4 regions of the Pantoea sp. Z09 genome follow, and region 2 is predicted to be linked to each of the others. Evidence: predicted binding sites of a transcription regulator. Region 2 holds the regulator's gene; each other region holds the start of a gene.

Region 1 (5,136 bases), 990 kb from region 2:
AAGATTTCTCCGACAAGCATCACGCGCTGTTCCTCGGTCGTGGCGATCAGTACCCGATCGCCATGGAAGGGGCGCTCAAGCTGAAAGAGATCTCCTATATCCACGCGGAAGCCTACGCCGCTGGCGAGCTGAAGCACGGCCCGCTGGCGCTGATCGACGCCGATATGCCGGTGATCGTGGTGGCGCCCAACAACGAGCTGCTGGAAAAGCTGAAGTCGAATATTGAAGAGGTGCGCGCGCGCGGCGGCCTGCTGTACGTATTCGCCGATCAGGACGCCGGCTTCAGCGACAGCGACGGCATGAAGATTATCTCCTTGCCGCACGTGGAAGAGGTGATCGCGCCGATCTTCTACACCGTGCCGCTGCAGCTGCTCTCCTATCATGTCGCGCTGATCAAAGGCACCGACGTGGACCAGCCGAGAAACCTGGCGAAGTCCGTTACGGTAGAGTAATTATTTAATTCATTATGTATCCGGTAATAAATGACAGTTATTACCGGATTTTTTATTTCCCCTATTGAAATTCCCTGTTTCTTTTGAAGAAACCTTTCACTGTCCTTAAGTCGCTATTAATTCCACACATATTTTATGTTCGCTTAATTATTCATGTTAGAAGAATGTTGTTTCTGTAATGTCTTTACGGGCATTACCCCGGTTGTTTCTTTTCAAATGAGAAAGCGCTAGTAAGGCAGATAAGATGCGGTACGTACTCCGTATTACATCAAGCGAATGCGCTGTCGTTATATGTGTTTTTTCCTGTTTTGAACGATCATGTTATGGGATTTGTTAATTTTAAATTTAAGGTACTTTTTTAAAAGCGCAAGAGTCTCTTGAGTTTTTCTTCAGCGCAAAGATAATAAGAGAAAAGCGTAATAAAATTACTAATAGTGATATTTATTTTATTGAGAGATTTTTATGCATGGACGCAATGAATATCGGGCAAGTTTGATTCGTATGCTGGCGTGTAGCGCTTTTTTCCGCAGCAGCGCTGGCTTACAGCATCAGCAGAAGGTGCGTCATGCTCTCAGTGACCGTCTGGCTACGTGCCCGCCGCTCCCACCGTTTATCACCCTTACAAGCGTCGCGCTTTATGACCAGGCTGGGTGCCGCTGCAGAAGCTGGATAATCTATCGCAAACATAAGGAAAAGCATTATGAACTGGACGCATGTACTGTTGGCTGGCTACGCAGGAGCCGTGATTTCTGCGGTTGTCGCGCTGATACGTAAAAAAGGCTGGATTGGGCGAATTAGCGCTATCGTACTGACGTTAGCGGCGATTGCGCTCTGGAATGTCATGGATGCATATTATTTAAAAAATCAGGCTAACCAGAATATAGATCAGCAGTTGGATGCTGCCATGGCAAGCATGCCAACCTGGCAGGTGCTAAAAGAGCAGGAGCCGGAAAAGGTGGAGCAAATACGCGCTCAGGCTGCATTGATGATAAAGGCGGGCAAGCGCGAGCAGCAGGTTATTGACTCTATACAGCCGCAAATCCTGGCCATCCAGAAAAATCGGCTGGCATATGCGCCGGACGAACAGGTTGTGGCGGTGATGCAGGTTAATGTTGCTCAAATTGAAGCCGTGCAGCAGGTCAGCGATGATGCCTGCTACCGATTCCTTTTCCCCGAGGTTAAAGGCGGGATAAACCCCACCAAACTTATTCCTCAGACTGTTATGTCGCAGCGAATAAAAGCGGATGTGGCGATGATGCGCGCCGCCTGGGGGCCTGACAAACATATTGTCACTAGCGAAGAGCGGCAGCATGCGCAGCTCAGCGCGCGCAAAGTGATACAAATGATGGTGCCGACATATGGTCAGAACCTGGAAATCTTAAACGATCCGCGCAAAGGAGCGGAGAAAGAAAAGATAACCTGCAATCTCTATAAAGATCTATGGCGCAACGTACTGGCGCTGCCGCAAAACGAAGCCGCAGGTATTATTCGTATGGCGATGACTGCAGAATAGCCGTACAGATTATGGGCGCGACAGTAGTTGATCGCTGAACCGCCCGCTAGACCGCTTTTGTAGCCCGATCACTGTCATAAATCTGTCATATTTCCTACATTTCACTGTCATCAAACTGTCCTATTTTCCCTCCTGCAGCAATCACTGACTCCAACTACAACGGCTTCAAGCCTGAGATAAACTCCCCTGGAGGGAACATGACACTGATGCGTAGCACCGTAGCCCGAATCCTTACCGCCACTCTCGCCGTCAGCGCGGTCTCTGCCTTCGCAGCCACCGATCTGACGGGCGCGGGCGGTACTTTCCCGGCGCCGGTTTATGCCAAGTGGGCAGCAGAATATCAGCAAGCCACCGGTAGCAAAGTTAACTACCAGGGCATTGGTTCATCCGGCGGCGTTAAGCAGATCATCGCAAAAACCGTGGATTTCGGTGCGTCAGATGCGCCGATGAAAGAGGAAGACCTGCAGAAAAACGGCCTGTTTCAGTTCCCGACCGTGATTGGCGGCGTCGTGCTGGCCGTTAACATTCCGGGCGTGAAATCAGGCGGCCTGACCCTTGACGGCAAAACCGTTGGCGACATCTACCTGGGCAACATCAAAAAGTGGAACGACCCGGCTATCGCTAAGCTGAACCCGGGCGTAAAACTGCCAGAGACCAATATCAATGTGGTGCGCCGCGCTGACGGCTCTGGCACCTCTTTCGTCTTCACCAGCTACCTGGCGAAGGTCAACGAAGAGTGGAACAGCAAAATCGGCAAAGGCAACACCGTTAACTGGCCGACCGGTCTGGGCGGCAAAGGCAACGACGGCGTCGCCGCCTTCGTTCAGCGTCTGCCAGGTTCGATCGGCTACGTGGAATACGCCTACGCCAAACAGAACAACCTGACCTACACCAAACTGGTCGACGCCGACGGCAAGCCGGTCGCGCCGAGCGAAACCAGCTTCTCTAACGCGGCGAAAGGCGCGGACTGGAGTAAATCCTTCGCGCAGGACCTGACCTTCCAGAAAGGCAACGATGCGTGGCCGATCACCTCCACTACCTTCATTCTGGTCTACAAAGATCAGGCGAATGCTGAGAAGGGCAGCGAAGTGCTGAAATTCTTCGACTGGGCCTACAAAAACGGCGACAAAACTGCGACCAGCCTGGATTACGCTACCCTGCCGGAGAGCGTAACGCAGCAGATCCGCGACGCCTGGAAAGCCAATATCAAAGACAGTTCAGGCAAAGCGCTGTACCAGTAAGCGAACAACTCCGGCCGGACGCGCGTCCGGCCAGATCGACGGGCGGCCTCGCGCCGCCCTGACAACTTCTGAAGAATGAGACTTCTATGGCTGCAACGAAGCCGGCATTCAAAGCCCCCGGTAAGCAAGGTGACATGATTTTCGGCGCGCTGGTTAAACTGGCTGCGCTGATTGTTCTGTTGCTGTTGGGCGGCATTATCGTCTCCCTGATTTTCTCCTCCTGGCCAAGCATCCAGAAATTTGGTTTTTCCTTCTTGTGGAACAAAACCTGGGATGCGCCTAACGAAGAATTTGGCGCGCTGGTGCCGATTTACGGCACCCTCGTGACCTCGCTGATTGCGTTAATCATCGCCGTGCCGGTGAGCTTCGGCATCGCGCTGTTTCTGACCGAACTCTCGCCCGGCTGGCTGCGTCGTCCGCTCGGCACCGCCATTGAGCTGCTGGCGGCGATCCCCAGCATCGTTTACGGCATGTGGGGCCTGTTTATCTTCGCGCCGCTGTTTGCTGAGTATTTCCAGACGCCGGTCGGCGAGGTGATGTCGACCATTCCGTTCGTCGGCGCGCTCTTTTCCGGGCCGGCCTTCGGCATCGGCATTCTGGCGGCGGGCGTGATTCTGGCGATCATGATCATTCCTTACATCGCCTCGGTGATGCGCGACGTGTTCGAACAGACGCCGGTGATGATGAAAGAGTCCGCCTACGGCATCGGCTGCACCACCTGGGAAGTGATCTGGCGCATCGTGCTGCCGTTCACCAAAAACGGCGTGATTGGCGGCGTGATGCTCGGCCTCGGGCGCGCCCTCGGCGAAACCATGGCGGTGACCTTTATTATCGGCAACACCTACCAGCTCGACAGCCCTTCGCTGTTTATGCCGGGCAACAGCATCACCTCCGCGCTGGCGAACGAGTTCGCCGAAGCTGAATCGGGCGTGCATGTCGCCGCGCTGATGGAGCTGGGGCTGATCCTGTTTGTTATTACCTTTATCGTGCTGGCGATTTCCAAATTAATGATCCTGCGCCTCGCGAAACGTGAAGGAGCGCGCTCATGACGACGATTGAACTGCAGGCTCGCGCCGAACTCAACGCCTCGCGCCGCAAAATGCAGGCGTGGCGCAGCACCAAGAACAAGATCGCGCTGGCGCTGTCGCTGCTGACCATGGCCTTTGGCCTGTTCTGGCTGGTATGGATCCTCTTCACCACCGTCACGCGCGGCGTAGACGGGCTGAGCTGGTCGCTGTTCACCGAATCGACGCCGCCGCCCAACACCGCCGGCGGCGGGCTGGCCAACGCCCTGGCGGGCAGCGGCCTGCTGATTCTGTGGTCGACGGTGATTGGCACGCCGCTGGGCATTCTGGCGGGCGTCTATCTGGCGGAATATGGCCGCAAGTCGGCGCTGGCGGAAGTGATCCGCTTTATTAACGATATTCTGCTCTCGGCGCCGTCGATCGTGGTCGGCCTGTTTGTCTACACCATCGTAGTGGCGCAGATGCAGCACTTCTCCGGCTGGGCGGGCGTGATTGCGCTGGCGCTGCTGCAGATCCCTATCGTAATCCGCACCACAGAAAACATGCTGCGGCTGGTGCCGGACAGCATGCGTGAAGCGGCCTACGCGCTCGGCACGCCGAAGTGGAAGATGATCTCCGCCATTACGCTGAAGGCGTCAGTGTCGGGCATCCTGACCGGCGTGCTGCTGGCGATCGCCCGTATCGCGGGGGAAACCGCGCCGCTGCTGTTTACCGCGCTGTCGAATCAGTTCTGGTCCACCGATATGATGCAGCCGCTGGCGAACCTGCCGGTCACCATCTTTAAGTTCGCGATGAGCCCCTTTGCCGAGTGGCAGAGCCTGGCCTGGGCGGGCGTGCTGATTATCACGCTCTGCGTGCTGCTGCTGAATATCCTGGCGCGCGTGATCTTCACCAAGAGCAAAAAC
Region 2 (5,136 bases):
TCATCCTGCTGCAGACGCTTTTCCAGCGCGGCGAGGCGCTGCTGCCGCGCGCCGATATGCTGCTGCAGCGGCGCCCACTGCGAGGCGAGTACCGCCAGCTGCTGGCGCAGCGGGCGGCTGGCCTCGCTCTGCGCCAGGCTGGCCTGCAGCGCCTGCGGCGGATGCTGCTGCTCCAGATCGGCCAGCGCCTGTTGCGCCGTCTGCAGCGCACCTGCCGCCTGCTGCTCCGCATGGCTCAGCGGCTCGGCCTGCTGCGTCAGTTCGCTCAGCATCGCCTGCTGGCGGCTCAGCGCCTGCTGCTGCTGCTGCTGCGCTTCGCGCAGCGCCGCCAGCGCGCTTTCCCGCTGCGCCAGCTGGGCGAAACGCTCCTGCCACAGCGTCAGCGACGATCCCCACTGCGGCAGCGTGCCCTGATCGGCGCGCCAGCTCTGTAGCCGCGCCAGCGTGACCTGCAGCGCGTCGCGCTGGGCGCTGTCGTTGTGCAGCGCGCGCTCGCTTTGCGTCAGCGTCTGCTGCTGCTGTTCAGCCTCGCGCTGCTGCTGCTGCGCCTGGGCGAGCAGCGCGGCAATCTGCTGATCCAGCGGGATAATCTGTTCCGTCAGCAGCGTCTCCTGCTGCTGCTGCTGGCACAGCGCGGCGTCGCGCGCCGCCTGTAGGGTTTCGCGCTGCTGCTGGTCGCGCTGCGCCTGCTGTTCGGCGGCCAGCTGCTGCTGCGCCAGCTGCTGCTGGGTCTGCTGCAGCTGCTGCTGCTCCTGCAGCAGGCTGTCGCGCTGAAGCAGCCGGTCGCGCAGCTTCTCCGCCGGTTCGCTGCGCGCCAGCCGCTGGCGATCCGTTTCCGCATCGCGCCACGCCTGCTCCGCCGCCGCCAGCGCCGCCTGCGCCGCCTGTATCTCGCTCTCCAGCTGCTGCGCCTGCGTCAGCCACTGATGCTGCTGATGCAGCCTGCCGCTCTGCTGCGTCAGCGCCTGCTCCGCCTCGGTCAGCCCGGCCAGCTGTTGCTGCAGCGCCTCACGCGCGTCGGCGTCGAGCAGCGTCAGGGTGCCGGCGCGGCTGCGCAGGTTATCCAGCGCCAGCCGCGCCGCTTTGTGGCGCTCATAGATGGCGACGGAGATCTGGCCGTAGATTTCGGTGCCGGTCAGCTCCTCCAGCAGTTCGGCCCGTTCGCCCGGCTTTGCGTTGAGAAAGGCGGCGAACTGTCCCTGCGACAGCATCATTGAGCGGGTAAAGCGCTCGAAGTCGAGACCCGACAGCGACTCGATCAGCTTTAATTTGTCGTTAACCTTGTCGGCGAAAATTTTGTCGTCGACGCAGCGCGCCAGCTCGACGCGCGGTGCCTGCAATTTGCCGTCGGCGGCGCCGCGCGCGCGGTTCTGGCTCCAGAAGGCGCGCCAGGCTTCGCCTTTGATCTCGAACTCCACTTCAGCCAGGCATTCGGCGGTGTCGCGCGTCATCAGCCCGTTTTGCGTCTGCGACAGCACGCCGAGGCGCGGCGTCTGGTGATAGAGCGCCAGGCAGATGGCGTCGAGCAGGGTGGTTTTACCTGCACCGGTGGCGCCGGTAATAGCGAACAGGCCGTTGCTGGCGAACGGCTCGCTGCGAAAGTCGATAAACCATTCGCCTTTCAGCGCGTTAAGATTTTTGAAACGCAGCGTGAGAATTTTCATTCGCTCTCCTCCAGCGACGCGAGGGTGGCGCGGAACAGCTCGCTGAGGCGCGCATGCTCCGATTCTTCGATATCCTCCGCCAGCGCGATGCGGCGGGCGAAGACCTCTTCCACCTTCAGCTCGTTCAGGGTTTCGTTTTTCAGCTGCGCCAGGCTGTGCTGACGCTGTTCGCGGCTGCGGCGCAGCAGCAGCACCTCGACCGGCAGGTCGGCAGTTAGCGCCTCGACGCGGCGCTGCAGATCGCTGAGAAACTCCTGGGTGGTGACCTCAATATCGAGCCAGACCGCTTTCTCGCCCTGATGATCGGCGAAAGGCGCCAGCTGCGCTTCAATCTCCGCCAGCGAGCCTTTCAGCATCTTCATCGGCTGAAACAGGGGAACGGGCAGCGGCGTGACGGACTGCAGACCGGCGCTATCCAGCTCCAGCAAAAAGACGCTTTTCTCGCTGCCGAGTTCGTCGAAGCTGAGCGGGATGGGCGAGCCGCTGTAGCGGATATGATCGCTGTTGGCGACGCGCTGGGCGCGATGAATATGGCCGAGCGCCACGTAGTCGACCTCAGGAAACGCCGAGGCGGGAAAGGCGTCGAGGGTGCCGATATAGATATCGCGCACCGAATCGCTTTTGCTGACGCCGACGGTGGTGAGATGGCCGGTGGCGATCACCGGCAGCGCCAGCGGATGGGCGCGCGCCGCGTCGACGCTGCGCTGATAGTGCGCGGCGATCGCCTCCAGCAGGCTGAGCTGTTTTTCGCGGCCCGACTGGCCGGCGCGGCTGCGCAGAATATCGCGCGGCCGCAGATAGGGAATGGCGCACAGCAGCGCGCCCGGTTCGCCGGCGCGATCGCGCAGCAGCAGCAGGTTGTGATCCGCCTGCGGCGTGGTGATCACCTGGGTATTGAGGCAGGCGAGCAGGGCGCGCGACTCGTTAAGGGTCGCCACCGAGTCGTGGTTGCCCGCCAGCACCACCAGCTGACAGCCGGTCGGCTGCAGCGCCACCACGAAGCGGTTGAACAGCTCGCGCGCGTAGCTCGGCGGCGTGCCGCTATCAAACAGATCGCCTGCGACGATCAGCGCGTCGACCTGATGCGCCTCAATACGCGCCAGCAGCCAGTCGAGAAAGGCCTGGTGCTCGGCCGCCCGGCTTTTGTTATAGAAAAACTGACCGAGGTGCCAGTCCGCGGTGTGAATGATGCGCATAAAACTCCCTGACGAATCGGTTTGCCGGACGATTATACCGGCTATGGGGCAAAAGCGAAAAAAGCCGCGCCGGCGGTGATAAAGCGGTGTTAAAGCGCTGATTGAGCGGCTATGTTTTTCATAAAAGTGTCATAAATCTGACGCATAATGGCGCCGCATATAACGGTGACAGCGGTCACATCAGCAGGAGTTACAATGGCTAAGCGCATTTTGGTTGTGGAAGATGAAGCCCCTATCCGTGAAATGCTGTGTTTCGTTCTGGAGCAGAACGACTACCAGCCCATCGAGGCCGAGGATTATGACAGCGCGATAGGGAAACTGATTGAGCCCTGGCCAGATCTGATCCTGCTGGACTGGATGCTGCCAGGCGGCAGCGGCATTCAGTTTATCAAGCACCTGAAGCGCGAAGCGTTAACGCGCGATATCCCGGTGATGATGCTGACAGCGCGCGGCGAAGAGGAAGATCGCGTGCGCGGGCTGGAAGTGGGCGCGGACGACTATATTACCAAGCCCTTCTCGCCGAAAGAGCTGATGGCGCGCATCAAAGCGGTGATGCGCCGCATTTCGCCGATGGCGGTGGAAGAGGTGATCGAGATGCAGGGCCTGAGCCTGGATCCGTCGTCGCACCGCGTAATGTCGGAGTCGACGCCGCTGGAGATGGGGCCGACCGAATATAAGCTGCTGCACTTCTTTATGACCCATCCCGAGCGGGTTTACAGCCGCGAACAGCTGCTGAACCACGTCTGGGGTACCAATGTTTATGTGGAGGATCGCACCGTTGACGTGCATATCCGCCGCTTACGCAAGGCGCTGGAACTCTCCGGCCACGATCGCATGGTTCAAACCGTTCGCGGAACGGGGTATCGTTTCTCCGCCCGCTACTAAACGGAGTTGCCACCGTGCTGGAACGACTCTCCTGGAAGAGACTGCTCTCCGAGCTGGCGCTGGCCTGCCTGCCGGCGCTGATTATCGGACTGATTTTCGGCTATCTGCCCTGGCTGCTGCTGCTCAGTGTGCTGACGGTGCTGCTGTGGCACTTCTATAATCTGATGCGTCTGTCGCACTGGCTGTGGGTGGACCGCACCATGACGCCGCCCACCGGTCAGGCGAGCTGGGAGCCGCTGTTTTACGGCCTCTATCAGATGCAGCTGCGCAACCGGCGGCGGCGGCGCGAGCTGGGCAACCTGATCAAACGCTTTCGCAGCGGCGCCGAAACCCTGCCCGACGCGGTGGTGCTGACCACGGAAGAGGGCACTATATTCTGGTGCAACGGGCTGGCGCAGCAGCATCTCGGCCTGCGCTGGCCAGAAGACAACGGCCAGAACATCCTCAATTTGCTGCGCTACCCGGAATTCTCCCGCTATATTCGCCAGCGCGACTTCAATAAGCCCCTCACCCTGATCCTCAATAACCAGCACCATATGGAGTTCCGCGTAATGCCCTACAGCGAAGGGCAGTGGCTGATGGTGGCGCGCGACGTCACGCAAATGCATCAGCTGGAAGGGGCGCGGCGCAACTTCTTCGCCAACGTTAGCCACGAGCTGCGCACGCCGCTAACGGTGCTGCAGGGCTATCTGGAGATGATGAGCGACTCGGTGATGAACGAGCGCTCGCGCGGTAAAGCGCTGCAAACCATGCAGGAGCAGACGCGCCGCATGGACAGCCTGGTGCGCCAGCTGCTGACGCTGTCGCGCATCGAGGCCGCGCCGGCGATCGATATGAAAGAGACCGTGGATGTGCCGATGATGCTGCTGCTGCTGCAGCGCGAAGCGGAGACGCTAAGCGGCGGCCGTCATAGCATCCATTTTCATACCGACCCGCACCTCAAGGTGCTCGGCGACGACGATCAGCTGCGCAGCGCCCTCTCTAATCTGGTCTATAACGCGGTGAACCACACGCCTGAAGGCACGCGCATCGACATCAGCTGGCTGCGCAACCGTCAGGGCGCGCAGTTTAAGGTGTGCGATAACGGCCCAGGCATTCCCGCCGAGCATCTGCCGCGCCTGACCGAACGCTTCTACCGCGTGGATAAGGCGCGCTCGCGCGCCACCGGCGGCAGCGGGCTGGGGCTGGCAATCGTCAAGCACGCCCTCAGTCACCATAACGCGCGGCTGGAGATCACCAGCATTCCCGATAAAGAGACCTGTTTTACCTTTACGCTGCCGTCGAGGTTGATCGTCAGCGCGGGATTACAGGAGAATGCGGTCCATTAATCCTTAATGGAATCGGTTATGCGCGCCTTGCTGCTGTTGCTTTCTCTCTTCACGCCCGCCGTG
Region 3 (5,136 bases), 1.2 Mb from region 2:
CTTATTTCTCGCTCTCGACCAGGCCACGCACGAACGCGCGCTGCATGACCAGCACCACCACCACCGGTGGGATCAGGGTTAATAACATTGCCGCCATCACTTCGTTCCACTGCGTCGGCGATCCGCTGGTGGAGATCATGCTTTTGATCCCCGCCACCGCGGTGCTGAGCGAGGCGTCGTTGACGATCAGCAGCGGCCAGAGATACTGGTTCCAGCCGTAGATAAAGGTGATAACGAACAGCGCCGCGAGGTTGGTTTTCGACAGCGGCAGCACGATGTCCCAGAAGAAGCGCAGCGCGCTGGCGCCGTCGATGCGCGCCGCCTCGATCAGCTCGTCCGGCAGCGACATAAAGAACTGGCGGAACAGAAAGGTCGCCGTGGCCGATGCCATCAGCGGCAGCGTCAGGCCGCTGTAGCTGTCGAGCATATTGAGATCGGCGATCACCTGCACCGTCGGGAAGATACGCACCTCGACCGGCAGCATCAGAGTGATAAAGATCAGCCAGAAAAAGAGCGTGCGCAGCGGAAAGCGAAACCAGACCAGCGCAAAGGCAGAGAGCATCGACACCGTGATTTTGCCGACGGTAATGCCGAACGCCATAATCAGGCTGTTCAGCAGCATCAGGCTGAACGCCGGGCCGCTGCCGTTCACGCCCTGCGTCCAGATGCGCGCGAGGTTTTCCCACAGATGGGTGCCGGGGATCAGCGTCATCGGCACCTGATAGACCGCCTCGTTATCCAGCGTGGCGGCGACAAAGGCGACGTAGAGCGGAAAGAGAATAGTGAGCACGCCCAGCACCAGCAGCGTGTGGCTGAAGATATCCAGCCCGCGACGGTTTTCAATCATTGGTACTGCACCTTACGCTCGACAAAGCGAAACTGAATCACGGTCAGGCCGATCACCAGCAGCATCAGCACCACCGACTGCGCCGCCGAGGAGGACAAATCCAGCCCGGTAAAGCCTTCGCGATAAATTTTGTAGATCAGCGTGGTGGTGGCCTGCACCGGCCCGCCGCCGGTCGCGGCGTCGATCACCGGGAAGGTGTCGAAGAAGGCGTAGATCAGGTTCACCACCAGCAGAAAGAAGCTCACCGGCGTGATCAGCGGCAGCGACAGATGGAAGAAGCGGCGCACCGGACCGGCACCGTCGATTGCCGCCGCTTCTACCAGCGATTTCGGGATCGACTGCAGCGCGGCGAAAAAGAACAGAAAGTTGTAGCTCATCTGCTGCCAGATCGAGGCCACTACAATCAGAAACATCGCCTGGCCGCTGTTCTGCGCGTAGTTCCAGTTGTAGCCCAGCTGGTTAAGAACGTGGCTAATCAGGCCGAGGCCGGGATTGAACAGAAACATCCACAGCACCGCCGCCACTACCGGCGCCACCGCGTAGGGCAGCAGCAGCAGCGTCTGATAGAGCTTGCGCAGGCGAATAACGTAATCCACCAGCGCCGCCAGCAGCAGCGACAGCAGCATGCCGCACACCGTCACCAGCGTGCTGAACACGATGGTGGTCCAGAAGGCGTCAAGGTAGTAGCTGTCCTGAAACAGGCGTTTGAAGTTTTCGAGGCCGACAAAGGTGCTGGAGAGGCCAAAGGGATCGAGGTTCTGCAGCGAATACCACAGCGCTTCGCCCGCGGGCCAGAGGAAAAAGATGGCGGTAATCAGCAGCTGCGGCAGCACCAGCAAATAGGGCAATGGGCTGGTGCGAAACACCGGACGAGATAGAGACATAGCGGACTCTGTCTGAGAAAAAAAGAGAGGGTCGGCCCACGCCGACCCTTTGAGATTACTTCACCTGCTGTTCAAAGCGGCGCAGCAGTTCGTTGCCGCGTTTTACCGCGTTATCCAGCGCAGCCTGCGGCGACTGTTTGCCGGTCCAGACGCCTTCCAGCTCTTCGTCGACGATGGTGCGGATCTGCGGCATATTGCCCAGGCGCATGCCTTTGGTGAACGGCAGCGGATCTTTGTTCAGCATCTGACGCGTGGCGATATCCGCGCCGGGATTCTTGTCATAGAAGCCCTGCTGCTTGCTCAGCTCGTAGGCGACGGTGGTAATCGGCAGATAGCCGGTTTTCTGGTGCCACTCGGCGGCGATTTCCGGCTGCGCAAGGAACTGCATAAACTCCGCCACACCCTTGTAGGTGTTGGCATCTTTGCCTTTCATCACCCACAGGCTGGCACCGCCGATAATGGCGTTCTGCGGCGCGTTCGGCACGCTTTCGTCATAGGGCATCATGCCGACGCCGAAGTTGAATTTGGCGTAGTGCTTGATATCCGCCAGCGAACCGGAAGAGGCGGTGGTGATGCCGCAGTCGCCGTTATAGAACTTGGCGGTGGATTCATCTTTGCGGCCAAAGTAGGTGAAGTCCCCTTTCTTGTTCATCTCCTCCAGCATCTGGATATGGCGCACCTGCACCGGCTTATTGAACTCCAGCACCGCGTCGGTGCCGTCGAAGCCGTTGTTTTTGCTGGCCACCGGCAGGGCGTGCCAGGCGCTGAAGTTTTCAATCTGGATCCAGCCCTGCCAGCCGCTGGCGTAGCCGCAGGTCACGCCCGCTTTACGCAGCGCGTCGGCGTCTTTCGCCAGCTCCTGCCAGGTTTTTGGCGGCTGATCCGGGTTCAGGCCCGCTTTTTTAAAGGCGTCTTTGTTGTAGTAGAGCACCGGCGTGGAGCTGTTGAACGGCTGAGAGATCAGCTGGCCGCTGGCGTCGCTGTAGTAGCCCGCCACGGTCGGCACGAACTGTTTTTCGTCGAACGGGATACCCGCATCCTGGAACACCTGGTGCACCGGCACGATCGCCTTTGAGGCCATCATGGTAGCGGTGCCGACTTCGTAAACCTGCAAAATGGCCGGCGCCTTGCCGGTGCGTACCGCTGCGATGCCTGCCGCCAGGCTCTGCTCGTAGTTGCCTTTATAGGTCGGCACGATTTTATAGTCGGGATGCGCCTGGTTGAAACGCTGTGCCAGCGAGTCGACCTCTTTGCCTAACTCGCCCTCCATCGAGTGCCAGAAAGGAATTTCAGTGGCGGCCAGGGCGTTGCCGCTGATGGCCAGGCCCAGAACCGCACTCATCAGGCTTTTTTTATAGGTAAAGACAGACATAGAGTTTTCCTGTGCAGGTAGGTACGCGCGATATCACGCATTTTTTGTTCGCGAAGTAACATGACACGGGAAAATGACGGATTAATAACAGCCAGATGACAGCCGCATGACGGCCAGATGAAGGGCAACCTAAAATATTTTATCGCACAACAGCCAAGGGCCGTCGGCGGCGCAGCCAGATTACGGGCGGCCAGCGCGCAGTCACCGGAGCGTACACGTAGTACGTGAGGATGACGAGCACTGCCCAACCGCAATCTGGCAAGTAAGCCAGGCCTTATCCAATGCCAAGGGCCGTCGGTGTCGCAGCCAGTTCAACGACGGCCAGCGCGCAGCCACCGGAGCGTACACGTAGTACGTGAGGATGGCGAGCACTGCCCGGCGTCGAAATGGCAAGTAAACCAGGCCTAAGCACCCAAGTAAGCGCTGCGGACGGCTTCGTTGGAGAGAAGCGCTTCGCCGGTATCTTCCAGCACCACGTGTCCGTTCTCCAGCACATAGCCGCGATCCGCCAGCTTCAGCGCCTGATTCGCGTTCTGCTCCACCAGGAAGATCGTCATCCCCTCCTGGCGCAGCTGCTCGATGGTGTCGAAGATCTGCTGGATAATAATCGGCGCCAGCCCCAGCGACGGCTCGTCCAGCAGCAGCAGACGCGGCTGGCTCATCAGCGCGCGGCCGATCGCCAGCATCTGCTGCTCGCCGCCGGACATGGTGCCGGCGCGCTGGATTTTACGCTCCGCCAGCCGCGGGAAGAGTTCATAAACGCGCGCGATGCGCGTCTGATACTCCTGGCGGCTGGCGAAAAAGCCGCCCATCGCCAGGTTCTCTTCCACCGTCATGCGCGAAAAGACGCGACGCCCTTCCGGCACGATGGCGATCGCCTCGCGCATAATGCGCGCGGTTTGCCAGTCGGTAATGGTTTTGCCATCAAAGGTAATGCTGCCCTGGGTGGCGCGCGGCTCGCCGCACAGCGTGCCGAGCAGCGTGGTTTTCCCTGCGCCGTTGGCGCCGATCAGGGTGACAATTTCGCCCTGGCTGATATGCAGGCTGACGTTGTGCAGCGCCTGGATTTTGCCGTAGTGCGCGCTGACGTTGTTAACGGATAACATCGGGTTTGCCATGTTACGCCTCTCCTAAATAGGCTCGGATCACATCCGGATTGTTACGCACCTCTTCCGGCGTGCCGTTGGCCAGCGGCGTACCCTGGTTCACCACGTAGATACGGTCGGAAATACCCATCACCAGCTTCATATCGTGTTCAATCAGCAGCACGGAAACCTTGTGCTCGCCGCGCAGTTCGGCGATCAGCTCATCCAGCTCGTGCGTCTCTTTCGGATTGAGCCCGGCCGCCGGTTCGTCCAGCATCAGGATCTCCGGACGCGTCACCATGCAGCGGGCGATCTCCAGACGACGCTGCTGGCCGTAGGCGAGATTGCCCGCCTGACGGTTAGCAAGATCGAGCAGCCCGATGCGCGACAGCCAGCTGGCGGCGCGATCCAGCGCCTCGCTCTCGCCGCGACGAAACGCCGGGGTTTTGAACAGGCCGGAAAAGAGTCCGCTCTTCAGATGCTGATGCTGCGCCACCAGCAGGTTTTCGATCACCGTCATCTCACGGAACAGGCGCACGTGCTGAAAGGTGCGCACCACGCCCATGCGGGCGATCTGCTGGCCGGGCAGCCCTTCCAGATGCTGCTCACGCAGCTTGATGGTGCCGCCGGTCGGCTTGTAGAAGCCGGTCAGGCAGTTAAAGACGGTGGTTTTTCCCGCGCCGTTGGGGCCGATCAGCGAGACGATCTCCTGCGGACGCAGCTCCAGCGCCACGTTATTGACCGCCAGCAGGCCGCCGAAGCGCATCATCAGGCCTTCAACGGCTAATAAAGGCTGACTCATGCCTGCTCTCCTTGTTTCTGCTTCAGTTTCAGATGCGGGCGCTTCATCGGCAGCAGCCCCTGCGGACGCCAGATCATCATCAGCACCATCAGGCCGCCCAGCACCAGCATGCTGTATTCGTTCAGATCGCGCATCAGCTCACGCGA
Region 4 (5,136 bases), 1.2 Mb from region 2:
CGCTGGGCGATATTTCACCTGCGCCAGACGTGGTCTATCTCGATCCGATGTATCCGCACCGGCAGAAAAGCGCGATGGTGAAAAAAGAGATGCGGGTGTTTCAGTCGCTGGTGGGCGCCGACGAAGACGCCGATGCGCTGCTGGAGCCGGCGCGCCGGCTGGCGAAGAAGCGTATTGTGGTGAAGCGGCCTGACTATGCGCCGCCGCTGGCGGGGGTCGCGACGCAGTCGGCGGTAGTCACCAAAAGCCATCGCTTCGATATCTATCCGCCGCTCAATCCTTAAAAGATAAAAAAGCCGGTCAGCACCGGCTTTTTAGCATCGCTACGCTGTGTCGCTTACTCGTCATCCGCGTCGCGCAGCGGAACAATCAGCATATCGATATGCACCGTGTTGATCAGCTGGCGTGCTGACGACATCAGCTTGCTCCAGAAATCCTGATGGTGGCCGCATACCACCAAATCCACATCATATTTTTTAATCGCGTCTACCAGCACCTGGCCCAGATCGCCGCTGCCGCTCAGGGTCTCGCTAATTGGGTAGCCTGCGGCATCCGACAGCCCGCGCAGCGCCGTGTGCGTCTCTTCCGAGATGCGCTTCTGCATATCGCCCAGGTTGACGTCGATCAGGCCGGTATAGAGATCGGAATAGTTGACGTCGACGTGGATCAGCGAGATTTTGGCGTCGTAGGGACGCGCCAGCGAAACGGCTTTATCCACCAGCAACTGGCTTTCCGGGGAAAGGTCTACTGCAATCAGGATATGTTTATAAGCCATGATATAACTCCTTTCACAAGATTCAGGACGGCAACCTGTCTTCCTGTCGCGTTATTGCCTGCGCAATCCTTTACGCGAACGGGCGATATGTGTCACCAGATGGTCTGTCGGCGGTGGCGACAGATTATTGTTATGCCATCAGTATAGCGGCGACGGTGAGCAAATGCTTCCGTACCGGCTTCGGTTGTGAATGAGATCAAGGCTTATCGTCTTTTTCACTCGCCGCGAACGAAAATCATCGCTGGAAAAAAATGAAAATCTTCTCCTACACTACAAATTAACGGTCACTCTTACCTGGCACTGACCGCTTAAGCTTGGCAAATAAAGAGATCTGTTCAGGTCATTCAGTGGTTGGCTTTTTCCCGTGGAGCGTAAAGCGCAGCCGCGCTAAACCTGTCTCTGCGGCTCCAGCCGGGAGGGATATATGATCAGCACTATCGCGCTTTTCTGGGCTCTTTGTGTGGTGTGTATTGTGAATATGGCGCGCTATTTTTCTTCTTTGCGCGCGCTGCTGGCGGTGCTGCGAGGCTGCGATCCCTTGCTCTATCAGTATGTTGACGGAGCGGGTTTCTTTACGTCGCACGGTCAGCCGAGCAAACAGGTGCGGCTGGTGCGCTATATTTGGGCAAAGCGTTATCTCGATCATCACGACGACGAATTTATTCGTCGCTGCGAGCGGGTGCGCGGTCAGTTTATCTTAACCAGCGCCTTATGCGGACTGGTGATCCTCAGTCTGATCTGCCTGGCGATCTGGCATTAGCGATAAAAAAAGGGCGACTCGCGTCGCCCTTTTTTATGCAGCCGGTGGGTTACACCAGCTTAAGCGCCAGCCAGTAGAGGCTGCCTGACAGCACAATACACACCGGCAGCGTAAACACCCACGCCATAGCGATGTTCTTGATGGTGCGGCTCTGCAGCCCGCCGCCGTCGACCAGCATGGTGCCCGCCACCGACGACGACAGGATATGGGTGGTCGAGACCGGCATACCGGTGTAGCTGGCGATGCCGATAGAGACCGCCGCAGTCACCTGCGCCGACATGCCCTGCGCGTAGGTCATGCCTTTTTTACCAATCTTCTCGCCGATGGTGGTCGCCACGCGACGCCAGCCGATCATGGTGCCAACGCCGAGCGCCAGCGCGACCGCCATGATAATCCAGACCGGCGCGTACTCGATGGTGCCCAACAGGTCAGTTTTCAGCTTGCCGAGGAAGCGCTTATCGTCGGCGCTGGTTTCCGGCAGCTTGGCGGTTTTATCCGCGGTGTCGGCGATGCAGAGCAGCAGACGACGCATCTGGCTACGCTGTTCGACGTTGAGCTGGTCATAGCTTTGCAGGTTGCTATTCAGCAGGCCCTGAGCGCGCTGCACCGCCTGCAGCACACGGGCGCTGTCGCAGTGGAACTCTTTAGGACCAGACGGCGTCTCTTCCGGCGTCGGCAGCGCAGGCGGCGCCATCTGAATGACGTGCGTCAGCGCGTCGCCGTGCTGCTGATAATACTGTTCGAGATGGTTAACCGCGTCGCGCGTACGGGTGATGTCGTAGCCGCTGGCATTCATGTTCACCACGAAACCGGCTGGCGCGACGCCGATCAGCACCAGCATGATCAGGCCAATGCCTTTCTGACCGTCGTTAGCGCCGTGCGAGTAGCTGACGCCGATCGCCGAGACGATCAGGGCGATACGCGTCCAGAACGGCGGCTTTTTCTTGCCGTCGATTTTTTCGCGGTCGGCCGGCGTCATATGGATGCGCGCGCGTTTTTTGGTGCTGCTCCAGTAACGACGCAGCAGGAAAATCAGGCTGCCCGCGATGATCAGGCCGACAATCGGCGAGAGGATCAGCGACAGGAAGATGTTGATGACTTTGGGGATGTTCAGCGCGTCGATCACCGAGGTGCCGGTCATCAGCGCGTTGGTGAGGCCGATGCCGATAATCGCGCCAATCAGCGTGTGCGAACTGGAGGCCGGCAGGCCCAGATACCAGGTGCCGAGGTTCCAGATAATCGCGGCCAGCAGCATGGAGAAGACCATCGCCAGGCCGTGCGCGGAGCCGACATTCAATAACAGATCGGTAGGCAGCATATGCACGATAGCGTAAGCGACGCTTAAGCCCCCGAGCAGTACGCCAAGGAAGTTAAATACGCCCGCCATCACCACAGCAAGCTGCGCGCGCATGGCGCGGGTATAGATAACCGTTGCAACTGCGTTGGCCGTGTCGTGAAAGCCGTTGATTGCTTCATAAAACAACACAAACAGCAGGGCAAGAACCAGTAACAGGCCGGTAGTGAGGTCAAGACCAGCGAACAAATGTAGCATAAACATTACGCCATTTTTGAGGACATGAGCGCGGCGCATTATCTGCGACAACACACTGTATGGGAAAGCAAAATATAGTCTTGTTTTGACTTAATTATGTCGAAAAACGCGCTGTTTAGTCTAAAAGCGTCGTAAAACCAGCAGGTTACAATATGACATAATTACGACAAGTTTTTGACGCTGGCGTCGCGCAGAGCAGACCACTACAATCAGCGCCTTTCAAGAGAGGCAGGGTAACAGCAGTGGACAAGTTTGACGTTATTATCATCGGCGCCGGCGCGGCAGGACTGTTTTGCGCGGCGCAGGCCGGGCAGCGAGGCCGACGCGTGCTGCTGCTGGATAACGGCAAAAAGCCTGGCCGTAAGATTTTGATGTCGGGCGGTGGCCGCTGCAACTTCACCAATATGTACACCGAACCCGCTGCCTATCTGTCGCACAATCCGCACTTCTGCAAGTCGGCACTGGCGCGCTACACCCAGTGGGATTTTATCGATCTGGTTAACCGCCATCAGATTGCGTATCACGAAAAGACGCTGGGGCAGCTCTTCTGCGACGACTCGGCGGCGCAAATCGTCGAGATGCTGATGGCGGAGTGTGAAAAAGGCCAGGTCCAGCACCGTCTGCGCAGCGAGGTGTTGAGCGTTACGCGCGATGACGCGGGCTATACGCTGCAGCTCAACGGCGCGTCGGTGCAGGCGGAGAAGCTGGTGATCGCCAGCGGCGGACTCTCAATGCCGGGTCTTGGCGCCACACCGTTCGGCTATAAAATCGCCGAGCAGTTCGGTCTGAAGGTCTTCCCGACGCGCGCCGCGCTGGTGCCGTTTACCCTGCATAAGCCGCTGCTGGAGCGACTGCAAACCCTCTCCGGCGTGGCGCTCGACACCACCATCGAAGCGCAGGACGGCACGCTGTTTAAAGAGGCGATGCTGTTTACCCATCGCGGCCTTTCCGGTCCGGCGGTGCTGCAAATCTCCAGCTACTGGCAGCCGGGCGAGCAGATCACCGTCAACCTGTCGCCCGCCACGTCGATAGATGAATTCATTGATGCGCAGCGCGCGGCCCATCCGAATCTGAGTCTGAAAAACAGCCTGGCGAAACTGCTGCCGAAGCGCCTGGTGGAGGTGCTGCAGGAGATGGGGCAGGTGCCGGACGTCACGCTGAAGCAGCTCAACAGTAAACAGCAGGCAGAACTGGCGCAGACGCTGCATCAGTGGCGTGTGCAGCCCAACGGCACGGAAGGCTATCGCACGGCGGAAGTGACGCTGGGCGGCGTCGACACCACGCAGCTCTCCTCGAAAACCATGGAAGCGCGGCAGGTGCCGGGGCTCTATTTTATCGGCGAAGTGGTCGACGTCACCGGCTGGCTGGGCGGATATAACTTCCAGTGGGCGTGGAGTTCCGCCTGGGCGTGCGCGCAGGCGGTTTAAGCCTGAGCATGGGCACTAACAACCGCTAAAACCTCTGGCCGCAAGGATGCGGCTTCTCTCTTTCTCGCTGGCTACCGCTTCGCTAATTCACTGAGCGGCAACACTTTTAGACTAATCCCTACTGGCGCGTTTGGCGCCTGGATTTCATACTTCTGATTTATCACAGAGGAGATCCGCCCCTAATGCTCACCTTTTTGCGTTCCCTGTTTTCCAGCCCCGAAAGCTTTATCAGAGGTATGTCGCGTCAGGATATCAATGACTCTATCGCCGACGGCGAGCGCATTATTATCGACGAAGACGGCAACGCCTCGGTAAACGTGCTGAGTGAGGAAGTGCATGAAGATTTCGCCCGTCACGTCGACACGTTAAAAGGAGTTTAAGATGGGGACGGCAATATTTATGGTGCTGATGGTCTGCGGCTACTGGTACACCAGCCGCGATCTCTCCAGCCGCTTCAAGGTCCGCCGCAGCATAGGCTGGGACGTCTATTTTCTGGTGGCGCTCTACGGCTGTATCTTCGTGCTGCAAGGAATGCTGGCGACCGCCATTATCTGGCTGCTGTTGCTGATCGTCTCCAGCACCGCCAATGCGCTGCAGGTGATACCGGGCGAACATCTGCGCT

What was found. The regulator PhoB, encoded in region 2, activates phosphate uptake and scavenging genes when phosphate is short. The targets are predictions, from matches to a motif close to CTGTCATAAAACTGNCNNAT.
Region 1: pstS (phosphate ABC transporter substrate-binding protein PstS) is a predicted target of PhoB. The motif match lies at 2,037-2,056, and genes of this name have one in related genera.
Region 3: ugpB (sn-glycerol-3-phosphate ABC transporter substrate-binding protein UgpB) is a predicted target of PhoB. The motif match lies at 3,175-3,194, and genes of this name have one in related genera.
Region 4: pitA (inorganic phosphate transporter PitA) is a predicted target of PhoB. The motif match lies at 3,238-3,257, and genes of this name have one in related genera.

The regions. Positions count from the first base shown of each region.
Region 1 covers NZ_CP092373.1:3,920,498-3,925,633, forward strand. The annotation lists gene glmS (glutamine--fructose-6-phosphate transaminase (isomerizing)) at 1-452, shown strand, start outside; gene MC269_RS18675 (topoisomerase II) at 1,153-1,965, shown strand; gene pstS (phosphate ABC transporter substrate-binding protein PstS) at 2,163-3,206, shown strand; gene pstC (phosphate ABC transporter permease PstC) at 3,293-4,255, shown strand; gene pstA (phosphate ABC transporter permease PstA) at 4,252-5,136, shown strand, end outside.
Region 2 covers NZ_CP092373.1:2,934,978-2,940,113, reverse strand. The annotation lists gene MC269_RS14155 (AAA family ATPase) at 1-1,664, opposite strand, end outside; gene sbcD (exonuclease subunit SbcD) at 1,661-2,860, opposite strand; gene phoB (phosphate response regulator transcription factor PhoB) at 3,056-3,745, shown strand; gene phoR (phosphate regulon sensor histidine kinase PhoR) at 3,760-5,073, shown strand; gene MC269_RS14135 (PstS family phosphate ABC transporter substrate-binding protein) at 5,092-5,136, shown strand, end outside.
Region 3 covers NZ_CP092373.1:236,123-241,258, reverse strand. The annotation lists gene ugpE (sn-glycerol-3-phosphate ABC transporter permease UgpE) at 2-847, opposite strand; gene ugpA (sn-glycerol-3-phosphate ABC transporter permease UgpA) at 844-1,731, opposite strand; gene ugpB (sn-glycerol-3-phosphate ABC transporter substrate-binding protein UgpB) at 1,787-3,103, opposite strand; gene livF (high-affinity branched-chain amino acid ABC transporter ATP-binding protein LivF) at 3,508-4,221, opposite strand; gene livG (high-affinity branched-chain amino acid ABC transporter ATP-binding protein LivG) at 4,223-4,990, opposite strand; gene MC269_RS01060 (high-affinity branched-chain amino acid ABC transporter permease LivM) at 4,987-5,136, opposite strand, start outside.
Region 4 covers NZ_CP092373.1:181,374-186,509, forward strand. The annotation lists gene rsmJ (16S rRNA (guanine(1516)-N(2))-methyltransferase RsmJ) at 1-284, shown strand, start outside; gene uspA (universal stress protein UspA) at 338-775, opposite strand; gene uspB (universal stress protein UspB) at 1,200-1,535, shown strand; gene pitA (inorganic phosphate transporter PitA) at 1,585-3,087, opposite strand; gene MC269_RS00830 (NAD(P)/FAD-dependent oxidoreductase) at 3,330-4,514, shown strand; gene MC269_RS00835 (hypothetical protein) at 4,697-4,894, shown strand; gene MC269_RS00840 (hypothetical protein) at 4,896-5,136, shown strand, end outside.